Regions from separate parts of the Clostridium nitrophenolicum genome, predicted to be linked through region 3. Evidence: predicted binding sites of a transcription regulator. Region 3 holds the regulator's gene; each other region holds the start of a gene.

Region 1 (5,574 bases), 1.5 Mb from region 3:
AAAAAGAATTAATAAATCATTAAATATAAAAAGATTCTTCTTAATTATTTTTATGATAATTTGTGTGTTCTCTACTGGTTGCTCGAGGTTAGATAATATAAAAATTAAGTCTGGCCTTAAAAATACTGATTTCGAATATATAAAGCAGGGGAAAATACAGAAAATTGTAATACAAAGTACTAGAGATCAAGGATTTAGATTTATAGTTACCGACCAAAAGGCAATAGGAGAGCTATATGACATATTATCGACTGCAAAAGCTGCTACACAAAAATCCTCTCTTGAACCAGATTATGTCTTTGAGATGGTGGAAGGAAATAACAAAGTACATAAGTTTAATTATGTAGCAGGACTTGACAAGTCAGATTCCGGAAATCTTTATAGTGATGATAAAACCTATGTTGTTTCTAAAAGAATTGACAATGATATAATAAAAAGTTTTTGGACAATAAGGAAGCCAAAGGACTTTAAAGAAGTGTATTATGGTTCAATAATAGATACCTTAAGTGAATATTTAAAAGATAAGGACAAAAATAAGAGTGTAGGAGTAAGTCTAAAAGATGATGTGGATGCAGCAAAGTTTATATTGTCTACTGACTTGGAAGACTTCAAAGGAGAATTAAAAGATAAGTTTAATAATGCAAGTGTTGCAGATAAGGGTAAAGAAAATTATGATATTTGGGTAACAGTAAAGACTCAAGGATATAAATCAACCTTATATAAAGCGACAGTGGTTTTTTGGGATAAAGCTGAAAAAAGCGAAAAGAAGTACTATATTTATGACAAATATGAAAATAGTAGGTGGAATGTAAAAATATCATCAGAAAAACCTTCTGAATTCTAGAAGTACTATGGAATTTATTCTATAGTACTTTTTTATTTAAATGGAAAAAGTAATAATGAAAGTGGTATAATTGTATTTAAATTGAATAATGTGGAAACATAATTTTTATAAAACACTTTTAGCAAGACGTATAAAGGAGGAATTGAAATGGGAAATTGTAATAGCTGCCCAAGTAAAGGAAATTGTAATAGTGATAGTGGATGCTCAGGACTAATACCTAAGTATGGGAAGATAAAACACATAATTGGTATTATAAGTGGAAAAGGTGGGGTTGGAAAATCCACAGTTACAGGGATATTAGCAGTTCAATTGAGAAAATTAGGATATACAGTAGGCGTATTAGATGGAGATATAACTGGCCCATCAATACCAAGGTTTTTTGGAATAAATGATAAGAGATCAGATATTTCTCAAGTTGGCGATGGTGATGAGGTAAAATTTGCTCCAGTAGAGACTTCTATGGGAATTAGAGTTATGTCTTTAAATCTGTTAACAGAGGAAGAAGAAGCTCCAGTTATATGGAGAGGTCCAGTAATTACTGGAGTTTTAAAACAAATGTACAGTGATACCGAGTGGGGTGAACTGGATTATCTTCTTATAGATATGCCTCCAGGAACCGGTGATATAGCCTTAACTATAATGCAAGAGGTTCCGTTAGAGGGAATGGTGATAGTTTCAACTCCACAAGAGATGGTATCTATGATAGTTAAAAAAGTGGTTATAATGGCGAAAAAAATGAATGTAAATATAATAGGAGTAGTAGAGAATATGTCCTATGTTACATGTGGCAAGTGTGGCGAGAAAATTAGAGTCTTTAGTAAAAAAACAGCAGAAGAACAAGCTGAATATTTAGGATTACCGCTTCTTGCTGAAATGCCAATAAATCTTGATCTTGTAGAAAGTATGGAAAATGGAAATGTTGAGGATTATGTAAGCAAATCTGAAGAATATGAAGTTTTATTGGATAATTTTAAAAGTAAAATAGGTATTTAATTTTACTTAAGCAATCTTTCTGTTTTAGCATAAATAGAAGTATTTTGGAAAAGAATATTAATTGTATAAGTTATAATTAAATAATGTACAGGAGGAATACAAATGAAAGCAGTAGTTGATAAGGATACTTGTATAGGCTGTGGCTTATGTCCATCCATATGTCCTGAAGTTTATCAAATGGATGATGACGGAAAAGCAGTTGCAATATCTGAGGACGTTCCACAAGGAGTTGAAGATAGCGCACAAGAAGGAGCAGATAGCTGTCCAGTTAGTGCTATATCAATAGAATAAAATAAAAAACTAAGAAGGTGTCGGCACCTTCTTAGTTTTTTATTTTGGGCATCTTTACAAAAATAGCCAATCAGTATTCTAAACTACTTTAAGTCATACTGTGTTGATAGAACCCTTAGAAGAAATCTACTAATTTATCATTTGTCATTCTTGTTGGTCTAGGTTCAATATTTATAGTATCTCCCACTTTAGAACCAGGAGGAAGATGAGAAACTCCAATATCCATGGTAGTGCCATCTTGGAAACTTATGAAAGCATCTGTAACGCTCATATCAAGTATTTTGCCAATCATTTAGTATCACCTCTACCATAGTTTGACTATTTTATATACCAATTATTCATTAATATTAAATATCAAGTCATATACTATAATAAAAAATAAAAGAATACGAAGGTAAGTTAAAGTAAACAGTGATAATATACTCTTAACATTAATTTAAAAATTGATTAAAAAATTTTCTCATAGTATAATAGCAAAGTATTTAGCACAATATATGGTAGGTTGGAGGTATGTAGTATGCTACATGTTGTGAAAAGGGATGGTAGAAAAGTAGAGTTTGATTCTATTAAAATAACCAATGCTATTAAAGGCGCCACTGAAGAGATAGGATATGATCTAAAAGAAAGTGAGTTTATAGAACTAACTCAAAAAGTAATTAAAAAAATAGAAGAAATTAATGTAGAGCAACTTAATGTTGAACAAGTACAAAACATAGTTGAAAATACCCTTTTGGAAAATAACTATAGAGAAATAGGAGTTACATATTCAAATTATAGAAGAGAAAGAACTAAAATAAGAGAAATAAAATCAGATTTAATGAAAGCAATAGAAAAAATAGGTGTAGAAACAGATAGAGATAATGCTAATGTTGGAAACAACTTTAGTTCAAAACTACTAAGGATAGCAAGTGAATCAAATAAGTGGCATAACTTATCTGCTATGCCTAAATATTTAGCTAAAGCTCATGAAAATGGAGATATATATTATCACGATTTAGATAGTTACAATTTAACTACAAATTGTTTACATATACCTACCAGAGAAATACTTGAAAGAGGATTTAATACAGGATACGGTACTATAAGAAGACCAAGGAGAATAGAGTCTGCTGCAGAACTTTCATGTATTTTATTGCAATCAACTCAAAATGATATGTTCGGAGGACAATCACATCCGGATTTTGACAATGACATGGGAGTGTTTGTTGACCCAACTAGGAAGGAAATAATAAAAGAATTAACGGAACTAGGTATTGATGATGAAAAGATAAAGGAAGTTACAGAGAAGAAGCTCAGAAGATGTATAGAGCAGTCTATGCAGGGAATTGTGTATAATTTAAACACAATGCATAGCCGTGCCGGAAGTCAGGTACCATTTTCATCTATAAATCTTGGAATACCAGATTCAAAAGATGCAGCACTAATATGTGAAATATTTTTACTTGAGTACGAAAAAGGATTAGGTAATGAAGAACAACCTATATTCCCAAATATAATATTTAGAGTTAAAAAGGGAGTTAACAAAGAGGTTGGAGATCCATACTACTATCTATTTGAATTAGCTTGTAGAGTAGCAGCTAAGAGAATGAATCCAACATTTATGAATTTAGATGCTGATTTTAATAAGGTTTATTATGACAAAGGTGTAGTACCTGCTACAATGGGATGTAGAACTTATATATGTTCTAATGTAAATGGTGAACCTGGAACAAAAGGAAGAGGAAATATAGCTCCAACTACTATAAATTTACCTAGGATTGGTATTTTAGCGAAGAAAGATATAAATAAATTTTTTAAGCTTTTAGATAGCAAGTTAGAATTAGCTAAAGAATCGTTAATGCATAGATATGATGTATTAAAAAGATTAAGAGTGAAAGATTTGCCATTTGTAGCTGGACAAGGCCTTATGAAAGGGTCAGAGAATTTAAAAGCTGATGACTCAATAGAGCCAATTTTAATACAAGGAACTTGGGTTATAGGATTCATAGGATTAGCAGAGACTGTGACAGCATTGACAGGAAAGCACCACGGTGAAGATGAACAATCTAGAGAGCTTGGGCTTAAGATAGTCTCTCATATGAGACAGTATACAGATAGATTAGTTGAAGAGACTCACTTAAACTGGAGTTGTTATGCAACGCCAGCAGAAGGATTGAGCGGCAGATTTATTGTTCAAGATAAAAAAGTATTTGGTGAATTACCAGGAGTAACTGATAAGGATTATTATACAAATTCATATCACGTACCTGTAGGGCATGCTATATCAATAAAAGATAAGATAGATATAGAAGCACCATACCATAAGTTGTGTAATGGTGGACATATAAGTTATATAGAGTTAGATGACTACCCATCAGCAGAAACGATTATGGATATACTAAATTATGCATATAACAATACAAATATTAATTATATAGGTATTAACTTTCACATAAGATATTGTAGAGACTGCGGAACATATCTTCATGGAGAAGAAAAGTGTCCTAACTGTGAAAGTAACAATATACAAGGGATATCAAGAGTAACAGGATATCTTTCACTAGATGAACGATTTGGTTCAGGAAAAGTAGCGGAAAGATCAGATAGAATATCTCAGGGAAGTAGCAAACACGTATATACAATTTAAAAGTTGACATAAGTTATATATTTTAAAAGGCAGAGTAAATTCTCTGTCTTTTAAAGCTTAGGCATCTTCAAAAAAATAACTAGTCAGTATGCTAGTCTGTTTTGCGTCATACCTCGTCGGCAGAACCCTTAGATAGGGTTCACTATCTGCGGAACCTGTCTCCTTATCTGACACAAAATATCCGTCGCATCTTTGACTTGTTATTTTCTTTCAGATGCCTTAACAAAAATTATATATAGGAGGTGGCTTTTTATGAAAACTAATTTAGTAAGGTTGGCTGGAATAGCATATGAAAGTTTAGTTAATGGACCAGGATTAAGAAGAGTGTTTTTTGCCCAAGGGTGCAAGCATAATTGCAAAGGGTGCTTTAATCCAAGTACTCATGATCTTGAAGGTGGGGAACTTAAAAACATAGATGAACTTGTAGATGATATTAAAAGCAACCCCATGATAAAGGGAGTTACTTTTTCAGGGGGAGATCCCTTTGAGCAGGCAGAAGAATTTAGTATAATTGCCAAAAAGGTAAAAGATCTAGGACTTAATGTGTGGTGTTACACAGGATATACTTTTGAATATATTTTAGAATCTATGAACAATGGTAAAAACTGGAATAAACTTCTAAATAATGTAGATATCCTAGTTGATGGAAAGTTTGATGAGGACAAAAAAGATCTGAAGCTAAAATTTAGAGGTTCAAGTAATCAGCGAATCATTGATGTAAAAAGAAGCATTAATTTAAAGAAAGCTGTAATTTTAAACATCATAAGTTAGAGAGCAGCCAGTTTAAACTAGCTGCTTTAATACTATTTATAATTAAGTA
Region 2 (5,574 bases), 1.9 Mb from region 3:
CCTTCTATATGGGAACAAAAGGCGGCGGAGAATTCTTCGGCAAGGTTGGATCATTCGAGGAGGGATATTCCCTAGATGCCCTCGTAATAGACGATGAAAGTCTTGGAGATAGGGAATTTAGGAGCATTGAGGAACGACTTCAGAGATTCATATACTGTGGAGATGACAGAAACATAATAAAACGATACGTGGCTGGAAAATTACTTCCTGAGCCAATGTAATGTTATATATCAGCATAGATGAAAAATCACTACTTAATTTTTAAGTAGTGATTTTTCATATTATTTAATTGAATGCTAATGAAATAAATATTCAATTTTAGTAAAGGTCATAATTGTCTTAGTAGACCTTATAATTGTATTTCTACTTATAGCTATTGAACAAGCTGGTGCTTTTAGCTGCACCCTGTAGTTGAACCACAGTCAAGACAAACCATACAGGTGCCGTTTCGAACCATTCTAGTGCTTGCGCAAGTTGGACAGCTAAAACCATAAAGTCTTTCTCCATCTACTTTTTTTGTTTTAAAGTTATTTTCACATGTTTCAGATGAAGCTACAGCCGTTTCAAAATTAGTAGATAAACTATCTTCACCATAATTTTCAGGCTTAACCTGGCATCTTGAAAAATCACCAAGCTCAATATCAATTACTTTACTTATTAAATCAGATATAGAAGTAACATATTTTATGTAAGGATGCTTTTGTACAAAACCATAGGGTTCATACTTTTGAGCTCTAAGCATTCTTGCTATATCTTGAGGAGGTACATGATATTGAAGCATTACAGAGATTGATTTAGATAATGAGTTTAATAATCCTGTAATTATAGTTCCTTCTCTATCTGTAGTTATATATATTTCAGAGATTTCACCATTTTCACGTCTATTAACTGTAGTATATACTTTAACATCATCTATTTGAGCTGGATGTGTAGTGCCACGACGTATCCCTACAGGTTTATCACGTCTTGAATATCTAACTCCTTTTTGAAGTTCTTTAGCTCGTGAAAGAAGCTGATTATAAGTTAAGTTTTCAAGCGTTGAATCTGAGGTGTCAGTTAAACTGGTGTTTAATGGCTGTGATGCTTTTGAGGAATCTCTGTATAACGTAATTCCTTTAACTCCTAACTTCCAGGAGGATAAAATAACATTTTTAAAATCATCTACCGTTGCTGTCTTAGGTAAATTAACAGTTTTTGATATTGCCCCGGATATAAGCGGAGTTATGCAGGATACCATAAGTACATGGCCCATTGGAGCTATATATCTTTCACCACTTCCGCAGCGATTAGATGTATCAAATATAGCTAGGTGTTCATCTTTTAGATGAGGTGCTCCTTCAATTTTACCATCTAATATTTTTTCATAGGTAAATCCATTCTCTGTTACAGTTTCTTTTTGTACTACATAATCTAAAATATCGCTAATTTGATCCTTAGTATATCCAAGCTTTTTTAATGCAGTGGTTATAACTGGATTTATTATTGTCAAGAATCCACCGCCAGAAAGCTTTTTATAAACGATATGGCTAAAGAATGGCTCTATTGATGTAGCACTGCAATCCATAGCAAAAGATATAGTACCAGTAGGAGCTATAACTGAAACCTGTGCATTCCTATAGCCGAATTTTGACCCGAAGTCTAGTGCTTTAACCCAAGCATTTTTAAGACTATGGCTAATATATTTTAGCCCTTCTTTTTCTAAAATTTCATGATTTACTTTTAGTGGATCATAGTTTAATCCTTCAAATTCATTTGAAAAATCTATGTTTATATTTTGATTAACTAAAAGCTTAGAATTTACTCCAGCAGCTCTAGAGTGATTCCTAATAACTCTCATCATATAAGGCTTATTGATTTCAAATTTTTCAAAAGGGCCTACTTCCTTTGCCATAATTGAGGATACATAATAAGAATATCCTGTTAAAGTACCAATTAAGGATGAAGTTAAGGCTCTAGCTTCTTTGGAATCATAAGGGTATCCCATTACCATAAAAAGCGATGCAATGTTAGATATACCTAAGCCCGTTGGTCTGAACATGTATGTTTTTCTTGCTATATCTTCTGTAGGATATTGTCCCCATTGTATTGAAGCTTCAAGTATTAGTTGTGTAAGTCCTATTATATGTAAATATCCGTCTATATCAAATTTACCTGTATTTATATTATAAAATTTATATATATTTATTGAAGCTAAATTACAGGAGGAGTCATCTAAAAATGCATATTCTCCACAAGGATTTGTAGAATTAATTTTGTTATAAGCAGCATTTAGAATTCCGTCCTCTCCGGCAGGACATGTATGCCAAGCGTTAAAGGTATCGCTGAACTGAGGTGCAGGATCTGCACACTGCCAAGCGGAAAAATTAAATGATTCCCATAGCTCTGAAACCTTTGTCACTTTATTTAATTTTGAATCCACTCTGCCCTTAAGTTCGATAGTTGCATCAGGTTCTTTATCCAGACTATCAACTTTTTTCATAAAGTAATCAGAAAGTCTTATAGAATTATTGCTGTTTTGACCTGAAACTGTTTCATATGCTTCGCCATCAATATCTATGTCATAATCCATCTTTCCAAGAGCTCTAACTTTATTCTCTTCTTTTGCCTTCCAGGTGATGAAATCCATGATTTCTGGATGATCTATATCAAGACATACCATTTTTGCAGCTCTTCTAGTAGTTCCGCCAGATTTTATAGCTCCAGCATTTCTATCTAAACCCTTTAAAAAGCTCATAAGTCCTGAGGAGACTCCGCCACCTGATAGCTTTTCACCTTTTGCCCTTATACATGAAAAGTTTGTGCCTGTGCCTGAGCCACCCTTAAAAAGCTTAGTTTCTGTAACATATTGTTCAGAGATTGAGTGATGTCCCAAAAGTTTGTCTTCAATAGACAATATAAAGCAAGCAGATGCCTGCGTTCTTGAATAGTTGTCTGGACTTTCAACAACTTTGCCTTCTTTTTCATCAAAGTAATAATTTGATTGTTTATTTCCCTTTATTCCATAAGACTGTGCCAGACCTGTATTAAACCACTGAGGAGAATTAGGTGCATACATCTGATTTAATAGACCATAGACACATTCATCATAAAAGACAGAAGCCTCTTCATCTGTTTTTATAATGCCTTCATCTTTTAGTGCTTCACACCAGAAGTTAACCATTCTATGTGCTACAGCTTTCATGCTGTTTTCATAGCCAATTTCATTAGGTATTCCTGCTTTTCTAAAGTACTTTGAAGCTATAATATCGCAAGCTGTTTGAGAATAATGCTCAGGAAACTCTAAGTCTTTCATATCAACTAATACTTTGCCAGTTTTATGATCTTTTAAAAATACGTCGACTTTTTTCCATTTAAATAAATCGAAAACTGTTTTACTGCTATCCTTTGCTAAATCCTTTGTATAATATCTTTTAAGTAAATCTTTTATGTAACTCAACCCAAGCTACCTCCTTGTATGTGTTAATATAAATAGTTTATAGGTACATTGCATATAATGGAAACTTAATATACAGGAATATATATACAATCTTACTACATGTAGTGGTATTAGAAAAAAATAACCACTACATGTAGTGATGATATTATTATAGACTACATAGTTATTAAATTCAACAATAACAATTTTACATAATCGAGCAAATTTCACGGTTAATAGTTATTAATCGCGAGTATTTATTAATTTGTAGAATATATTAAATATAATTTTACCCATGGATATACTGTTTAATCATTTAACTAATTTGAAAAGTTAGTTATAATTTATATAATAGAGAGAGAATTTCAAAAAAGACTTTACTATATTTAAATTTTAGAGATTAGGAGATGATTAGATGATTAGAAATTTTAAGGATGAAACTCCTAAAGTACATGAGAGCTGTTTTGTGGCTGATAGTGCTGAAGTCATTGGAAAAGTAACTTTAGATGAAAAGGCAAGCGTATGGTTTGGAGCAGTAATTAGAGGTGATAGTAATACTATTCATATTGGAAAAGGCTCAAATATCCAGGACAACTGTACTGTTCATGCAAATATTAGTGGTACACCTACTGAGGTGGGAGATTACGTAACTGTTGGGCATAATGTAGTTTTGCATGGATGTAAAATTGGAAGCCATTCATTAATTGGTATGGGATCAATTATACTAGATGGTGCGGAAATAGGAGAAGGAACAATGATTGGTGCAGGAAGTCTTGTACCACCTAATAAAAAAATACCTTCTGGAGTTTTGTGCATGGGCTCACCGGTAAAGGTCATTAGGGAGCTTACAGAAGAAGAAAAAGAATATGTTAAAGGAGCAGCAGAGCATTATTTAGAAGAATCTGAAGCATATAAATAAACTTATCAAAATACCAAGGGGAATAAAATATTTATTCCTCTTGATATTTTAATTTTTTGTTCACCTAATTAAAAGTATAATTATAAAATAATATTGTAATCAATATTAGGTGAATAAGTATGGAGATATTAAAATTAGGTTCTAGAGGAACTGAGGTAATGAAAATACAGGCAGTCCTAAAGAAAATAGGGTATAACCCTGGGCCGGTAGATGGTGTATACGGAAGAATGACAGAAGAAGCGGTAAGAGCCTTTCAAAGGGATAATGGTTTGACTTCAGATGGAATCATAGGACCAGCTACTTATAATGCACTGGAAAAATTTATATTTGGTTATGATACTTACACTATAAAAAGTGGAGATACACTTTATAGTATTGCATCAAAGTATTATACACAGCCCTATAAAATAATAGTGGCTAATCCAGAAATTGACCCTTATAATTTAAAACCTGGATCAAAGATTATAGTACCCTATGGAATTGATGTTGTTGATACTAATGTTAATTATACTTACGATATATTAAAACGTGATTTACAGGGATTAAAAGCTAGGTATCCATTTATAGAATTAGGTTCCGCAGGAAATAGTGTACTTGGAAGAGAGCTATACTATGTTAGACTTGGTGATGGCCCTAATCAGGTCTTTTATAATGGAGCTCATCATGCATTAGAGTGGATTACTGCACCGCTTCTAATGAAATTCATAGAAAATATGGCTAAAGCTTATACAGAAGCTAGAACTATAAAAGGTTATGATATAAGTGAAATATGGAGCAGAAGTACTATATTTATAATGCCTATGGTAAATCCAGATGGAGTTGATTTAGTCATTAACGGTCTTAGTAGAGATAACCCTTATTATAATGATTTGATAAAATGGAACAAAGGAAGCACTGATTTTTCGAAAAATTGGCAAGCTAATATAAGAGGTGTAGATTTAAATCATAATTACAATGCATCCTGGGAGTTATCAAAAGAAGCAGAGCCATCTTATGGAATATATGGGCCTGGTCCTACTAGATACTCAGGACCTTATCCAGAATCAGAGCCAGAAACTAAGGCTGTTGTTAACTTTACAAGAGCACATAACTTTAGGTTAGTCTTAGCATATCACTCCCAAGGAGAAGTTATTTATTGGCAATATAATGGAATCACGCCACCTGAATCTAGAAGGATAGGAACATTATTTTCACAAGTAAGTGGTTATTCCTTAGAGAGTACCACTGGAATAACTTCTTA
Region 3 (5,574 bases):
GAATACTTGCAAAATTTAAGCTGTTTGTAAAAAATGTTTACTATATAGGGGGGAATGATGTTCTTCCTCCACCACTCAGCAAAAAAGAAGAAGATGATTTAGTTGCAAGACTTGTAAATGGGGATGAAAGTGTACGTTCTATACTTATAGAGAGAAATTTAAGGTTAGTAGTTTATATTGCAAGAAAGTTCGAAAATACTGGGGTGAATGTTGAAGATCTGGTATCAGTAGGAACAATAGGACTTATAAAAGCAGTTAATACTTTTGATCCAGATAAAAAAATAAAATTAGCTACATATGCATCAAGATGTATTGAAAATGAAATACTTATGTATTTGAGAAGAAATAGTAAGGTTAAGGCAGAAATCTCTTTCTATGAGCCCTTAAATATTGATTGGGATGGAAATGAGTTGCTTTTATCTGATATTTTAGGAACTGATAATGATGTTGTATATAACTTAATAGAAGATGAAGTAGACAAACAACTTTTGATGGTAGCGATGAAAAAATTAAGCGATAGAGAAAAAGAAATAGTAAATTTAAGATTTGGATTAAATGGACAAGGTGAGAAGACTCAGAAAGAAGTAGCAGACATGCTTGGTATTTCTCAATCTTATATTTCTAGATTAGAAAAAAGAATAATAAAAAGATTAAAGAAAGAAATAAATAAAATGTTATAAGGTTGTCTTTAGTATAAAATTCAGCTTCTTAGTAAATAATTAAAATGCGAATATTCTAAAGGGGCTGATAACTTTATGATAATTAATAAAGTTGAAATTTGCGGTGTAAACACAGCAAAACTACCAGTTTTGAAAGAAGATGAGATGAGAAAACTACTATACAGAATGAAGGACGGAGATAACGAATCAAGAGAAAAGTTTATTAAAGGTAACTTAAGACTAGTATTAAGTGTAATTCAAAGATTTAATAACAGAGGGGAAAATGTTGATGATTTATTTCAAGTAGGATGTATTGGTCTAATTAAGGCAATAGACAATTTTGATTTAAATCAAAATGTTAAATTCTCCACTTATGCTGTTCCTATGATTATTGGTGAAATAAGAAGATATTTGAGAGACAATAATTCAATAAGGGTAAGCAGATCCTTGAGAGATATTGCTTATAGAGCTTTACAAATAAGAGATAAATTAATAGGAGAAAATAATAAGGAGCCTACCATATCACAAATAGCTAAGGAGTTGAAAGTACCAAGAGAGGAGGTAGTCTTTGCCTTAGACGCTATTCAAGATCCAGTGTCACTTTTTGAACCGATATATCATGATGGAGGAGATGCAATTTATGTAATGGATCAAATAAGTGACAATAAAAACTTAGACGATAGCTGGTTAGAAAACATAGCTATTAAGGAAGCAATGAAAAAATTAAATGATAGAGAAAAGCTTATACTTAATCTAAGATTTTTCGATGGAAGAACTCAAATGGAAGTAGCCGATGAAATAGGAATATCACAAGCGCAGGTCTCTAGACTAGAAAAAACTGCACTAAGACATATGAGAAAATATGTATAAGTTAAGCAATTATTTTACTTATTTATAATTATTGATTATGAGCTGAGAATATGGTTTAGTCATATTCTCGGCTTTATTTTTTTTGTTTTGGTACTGAATAATAGGTAATGTTCATATATTTAATAATAAAAGAATAATGGAGGATATAAATATGCAGGATGAAAAGTCGTTACATTCTCTAGGAAATTTAAGATCCATGGAAATCGTAGATATTAATACTGGTGCAAAGTTAGGCTTTATAAAAGATTTAAAAATAGATTGTGATGAGAGCAAGATAATATCTATTATATTACCATCGCATAGAGCATCTTGGTTTGGGAAAAATGATGATATCGAAATTCCATGGCAGAATGTAAAAAAAATAGGAGTGGATGTTGTACTAGTTGATGGAGGAGAGTATATACTAAGAGAATAGAAAAACATAGTAGAATTTTATATAAAAAAGTGTATAATGATTATATATAAATATTACATAAGTATAATAATAAATATAATAAACTAGAAGGACGTGAAGAAAATTGAGGTGCCCTTACTGTGGCTATGGAGAAAGTAAAGTTGTTGATTCTAGGTCCACTGAAGATGATATGTCTACAAGAAGACGTAGAGAATGTTTAAGTTGCAGCAAGAGATATACAACTTATGAAAAGGTTGAGAACATTCCAATATTAGTAATAAAGAAAAATATGAATAGAGAATATTTTGATAGGACTAAGATAATTAATGGGCTTATAAAGGCTTGTCAGAAAAGACCAGTATCAAGGCAACAAATAGAGAACATAGCAGATGAAATAGAGAAGAAGATTAATAATAAAATGTTTACCGAGGTAAGTTCGGAGTATATTGGTGAACTAATAATGGAAAATCTAAAAAAGCTAGATGAAGTAGCCTATGTAAGATTCGCTTCAGTATATAGGCAGTTCAAGGATATAAATACTTTTATGGAAGAGATTAAGAACTTAATTCAAAATAAATGATATGCAATAATTGCATATCATTTATTTATTTAAGGCATCTTGAAAAAAATAATTAGGCAGTTTTATAGTCTATTTTGCGTAATACTACGTTGGAAGAACCCTTAAAAGTAAATTTGGTTCAAAAAATCTTGCTTAATTATTCTGTTAAATATAAGTTAATATAGTTAAAAGTTAATAGTTTTTGTGGCAATAATAATAAAGAATGTTAAAATATAATTAAAAATTGTTAAAGAAGTTTTAGGGAGGATTATAATGGAGGAATTTTTGATTGAAAATTATAAATTTATAAAAATATCTTTAGAAGAAGCTGAAATGGTATTTTCAACAGCTGAAAATGATCTGGATTTTAATAAAGGTACGGAAAAAGGAAGAAGAAATTTAGAAAATATTAAAAGTTGGTTTAATGTAGATAAGGTTGGATTTGTAGATCAAGTACATGGAGATTCTATTATAGTTTATGATGAAAATACTTATGAGGCAGATGCGCTGGTCACAGATTTAAAGCATATAGCAATAGGTGTTTTTACAGCAGATTGTGTTCCAATTTTATTATATGACAGAAAGAATAAAGCGATAGCTGCAGTTCATAGTGGATGGAAGGGAACTTTTGAATGTATTTTACTGAAAACTATAGAGAAAATGGAGAAAAAGTTTGGAACTAAAGGAGAGGATATTATAGCAGGTATTGGACCGCATAATCGTCAATGTTGCTATGAAGTTGGAGAAGAAATTGTTTCTAAATTTAAGAACTGTGAAACATATAAAAATATAAATTTGTTTAGCGGAAGAAATTTAAGTATGACAGATTGTATAAAACATCAATTAAAATTAAAAGGTGTAACAGATAGTAATGTTCATGATATAAATATCTGTACTTTTTGTAGCAAAGATCCTGTAATGCACTCTTATAGGAAAAATAAAAATGGTGGAAGAATGTTTTCTTTTGTGTTATTAAAGTAAACTTTAATAACACTATAATATGAGTCTAGGAGGTTAAGTTATGGCAGAAGAAAAAATACTTATTGTTGATGATGAAGAACATATAAGAGAATTGATTAAGTTTAACTTAGAGAATAATGGATATAAAACTATTTGTGCTGATAATGGTTTAGATGGACTAAGAATAGCCAAGGAGGAAAACTTACAGTTGATTCTTCTTGATTTAATGCTTCCAGGTATGGATGGGTACGATGTTTGTAAGGAGATAAGAAGAGATACTAATATTTCCACTACACCGATAATAATGATAACTGCTAAGGGTGAGGAATTTGATAAGGTTTTAGGCTTAGAGCTTGGAGCCGATGACTATATAACAAAACCCTTTTCTATAAGAGAACTTTTAGCAAGAGTAAAGGCTATTTTAAGAAGAACAAATATAAAACCTATAGATAATTCCTATAATTTTGGAAAAGTAAATATAGATTTTGAAAAGCATGAAGTTACAAAAGATGGAGAAAAAATAGATTTAACTTTAAAGGAATTTGAGCTTCTTGAAATATTGATAAAAAATAAGGGAAGGGTCATGACGAGAGATTTCCTGTTAGATAAAATTTGGGGATATGAGTATATTGGAGAAACTAGAACCGTGGATGTGCATATAAGACATTTGAGACAGAAAATAGAGGAAGATGATAAAAGTCCTAAATATATTGAGACTATTCGAGGAATTGGTTATAGGTTTAATTCAGGAGATTGATTGGTGGTATAAATGAAAAAGAAATTAATGTTATCTATGCTGGCTACTTTGATTTTTGGTATGCTTATTATTACCACATTGTTTATATTTATTGAGAACTATCAATACAAGGAAAACATTAAGGAAATCTTAAAAGCCAACAATGATATAATAATAAACGTTTTAAAAAATGAAAACATATCAAATAAACAAGCGTTTTTTAAAGAAAATTTTAAGAATGAGGCTGTTAGGGAGACTTTTATAGATAAAAATGGCAAGGTGTTAAGTGATTCAATTGCAAATCCGGAAGATATGGATAATCATAATAGTAGAAAAGAGATACAAGATGCGAGGAAATACGGAGATGGATATAGTGTAAGACATAGCTTTACGCTAGGACAGGATACAGTATATTTTGCAACTGTATTTGGAGACGGTTATGTAGTAAGAAGTTCTGTAACTATACAGGCAATTAGAGGAATTGAAGGTAAATATTTTAAGTATTATTTGGCGATTATTATTCTTTCTATTATTCTTTCTATAATATTTGCTTCTAAATTATCTCACTCTATTGTGAGACCTATAAGGAATTTGGAGTTTACAACTTCTAGAATAGCTCAGGGAGAACTGTATAGAAGGGTAAATATATATTCTAATAATGAAATTGGGCAGCTAGGGAAAACCTTTAATAATATGGCGGATAAGCTACAAGAGACAATAAAAGATTCTTTAGATAAGCAAAATAAGCTGGAAGCTATACTACGAAGCATGGATAGTGGGGTTATTGCAATAGATAAAAATAGCAAGGTTATTATGGTAAATCCTTATGCTAAAAGAATATTTGGTATAAATAAAGACATCATAGGCGAAAAGCTTATGGATAATATAAGAGATTTTGAATTTGAAGATATATTTAATAATATTAACGATGAGTTTAGAGAATTAAAGATATTATGGCCAAAAGAAAGAGAGTTGAGGGTCAGAACAGCGGATATTATAAGAGGTAAAGAAAAAATAGGCACAGTGGCAGTAGTCAATGATATTACTGATATTAAGAGGCTTGAAAATATGCGCTCTCAATTTGTTGCAAATGTTTCACATGAGCTTAAAACCCCGCTTACTTCCATAAAAGGTTTTGCTGAAACATTAAAATATGTGGATGATCCAGTAAATAGAGAAAAGTTTTTGGATATAATAAATGATGAAGCAGATAGATTGACAAGGCTAATTAATGATATTTTAACTTTATCTAATATAGAAAATGAAATAGATGAAAAAGTAGAAGAGATTAAAGTAAATGACATCGTTAAAGATGTATACTACTTAATGAAGAATACTGCAGATAAGAAGAATATTAGATTACTTACTGCTGTAGAAGATGTTCCTAATTTATTTG

What was found. The regulator NrdR, encoded in region 3, represses ribonucleotide reductase genes. The targets are predictions, from matches to a motif close to CACNANATNTNGTG.
Region 1: nrdD (anaerobic ribonucleoside-triphosphate reductase) is a predicted target of NrdR. The motif match lies at 2,615-2,628, and genes of this name have one in related genera.
Region 2: ACZ5N4_RS01805 (vitamin B12-dependent ribonucleotide reductase) is a predicted target of NrdR. The motif match lies at 3,562-3,575, and genes of this name have one in related genera.

What each region holds. Positions count from the first base shown of each region.
Region 1 is NZ_AP042469.1:5,717,950-5,723,523, forward strand. Features, by position in the region: gene ACZ5N4_RS27275 (hypothetical protein) at 53-844, shown strand; gene ACZ5N4_RS27280 (Mrp/NBP35 family ATP-binding protein) at 992-1,837, shown strand; gene ACZ5N4_RS27285 (ferredoxin) at 1,940-2,128, shown strand; gene ACZ5N4_RS27290 (hypothetical protein) at 2,244-2,420, opposite strand; gene nrdD (anaerobic ribonucleoside-triphosphate reductase) at 2,646-4,754, shown strand; gene nrdG (anaerobic ribonucleoside-triphosphate reductase activating protein) at 5,007-5,525, shown strand; gene ACZ5N4_RS27305 (MBL fold metallo-hydrolase) at 5,558-5,574, opposite strand, start outside.
Region 2 is NZ_AP042469.1:395,129-400,702, forward strand. Features, by position in the region: gene guaD (guanine deaminase) at 1-221, shown strand, start outside; gene ACZ5N4_RS01805 (vitamin B12-dependent ribonucleotide reductase) at 395-3,436, opposite strand; gene ACZ5N4_RS01810 (gamma carbonic anhydrase family protein) at 3,831-4,334, shown strand; gene ACZ5N4_RS01815 (M14 family zinc carboxypeptidase) at 4,454-5,574, shown strand, end outside.
Region 3 is NZ_AP042469.1:4,234,299-4,239,872, reverse strand. Features, by position in the region: gene sigE (RNA polymerase sporulation sigma factor SigE) at 1-680, shown strand, start outside; gene sigG (RNA polymerase sporulation sigma factor SigG) at 756-1,529, shown strand; gene ACZ5N4_RS20065 (YlmC/YmxH family sporulation protein) at 1,681-1,944, shown strand; gene nrdR (transcriptional regulator NrdR) at 2,048-2,503, shown strand; gene pgeF (peptidoglycan editing factor PgeF) at 2,756-3,463, shown strand; gene ACZ5N4_RS20050 (response regulator transcription factor) at 3,504-4,199, shown strand; gene pnpS (two-component system histidine kinase PnpS) at 4,212-5,574, shown strand, end outside.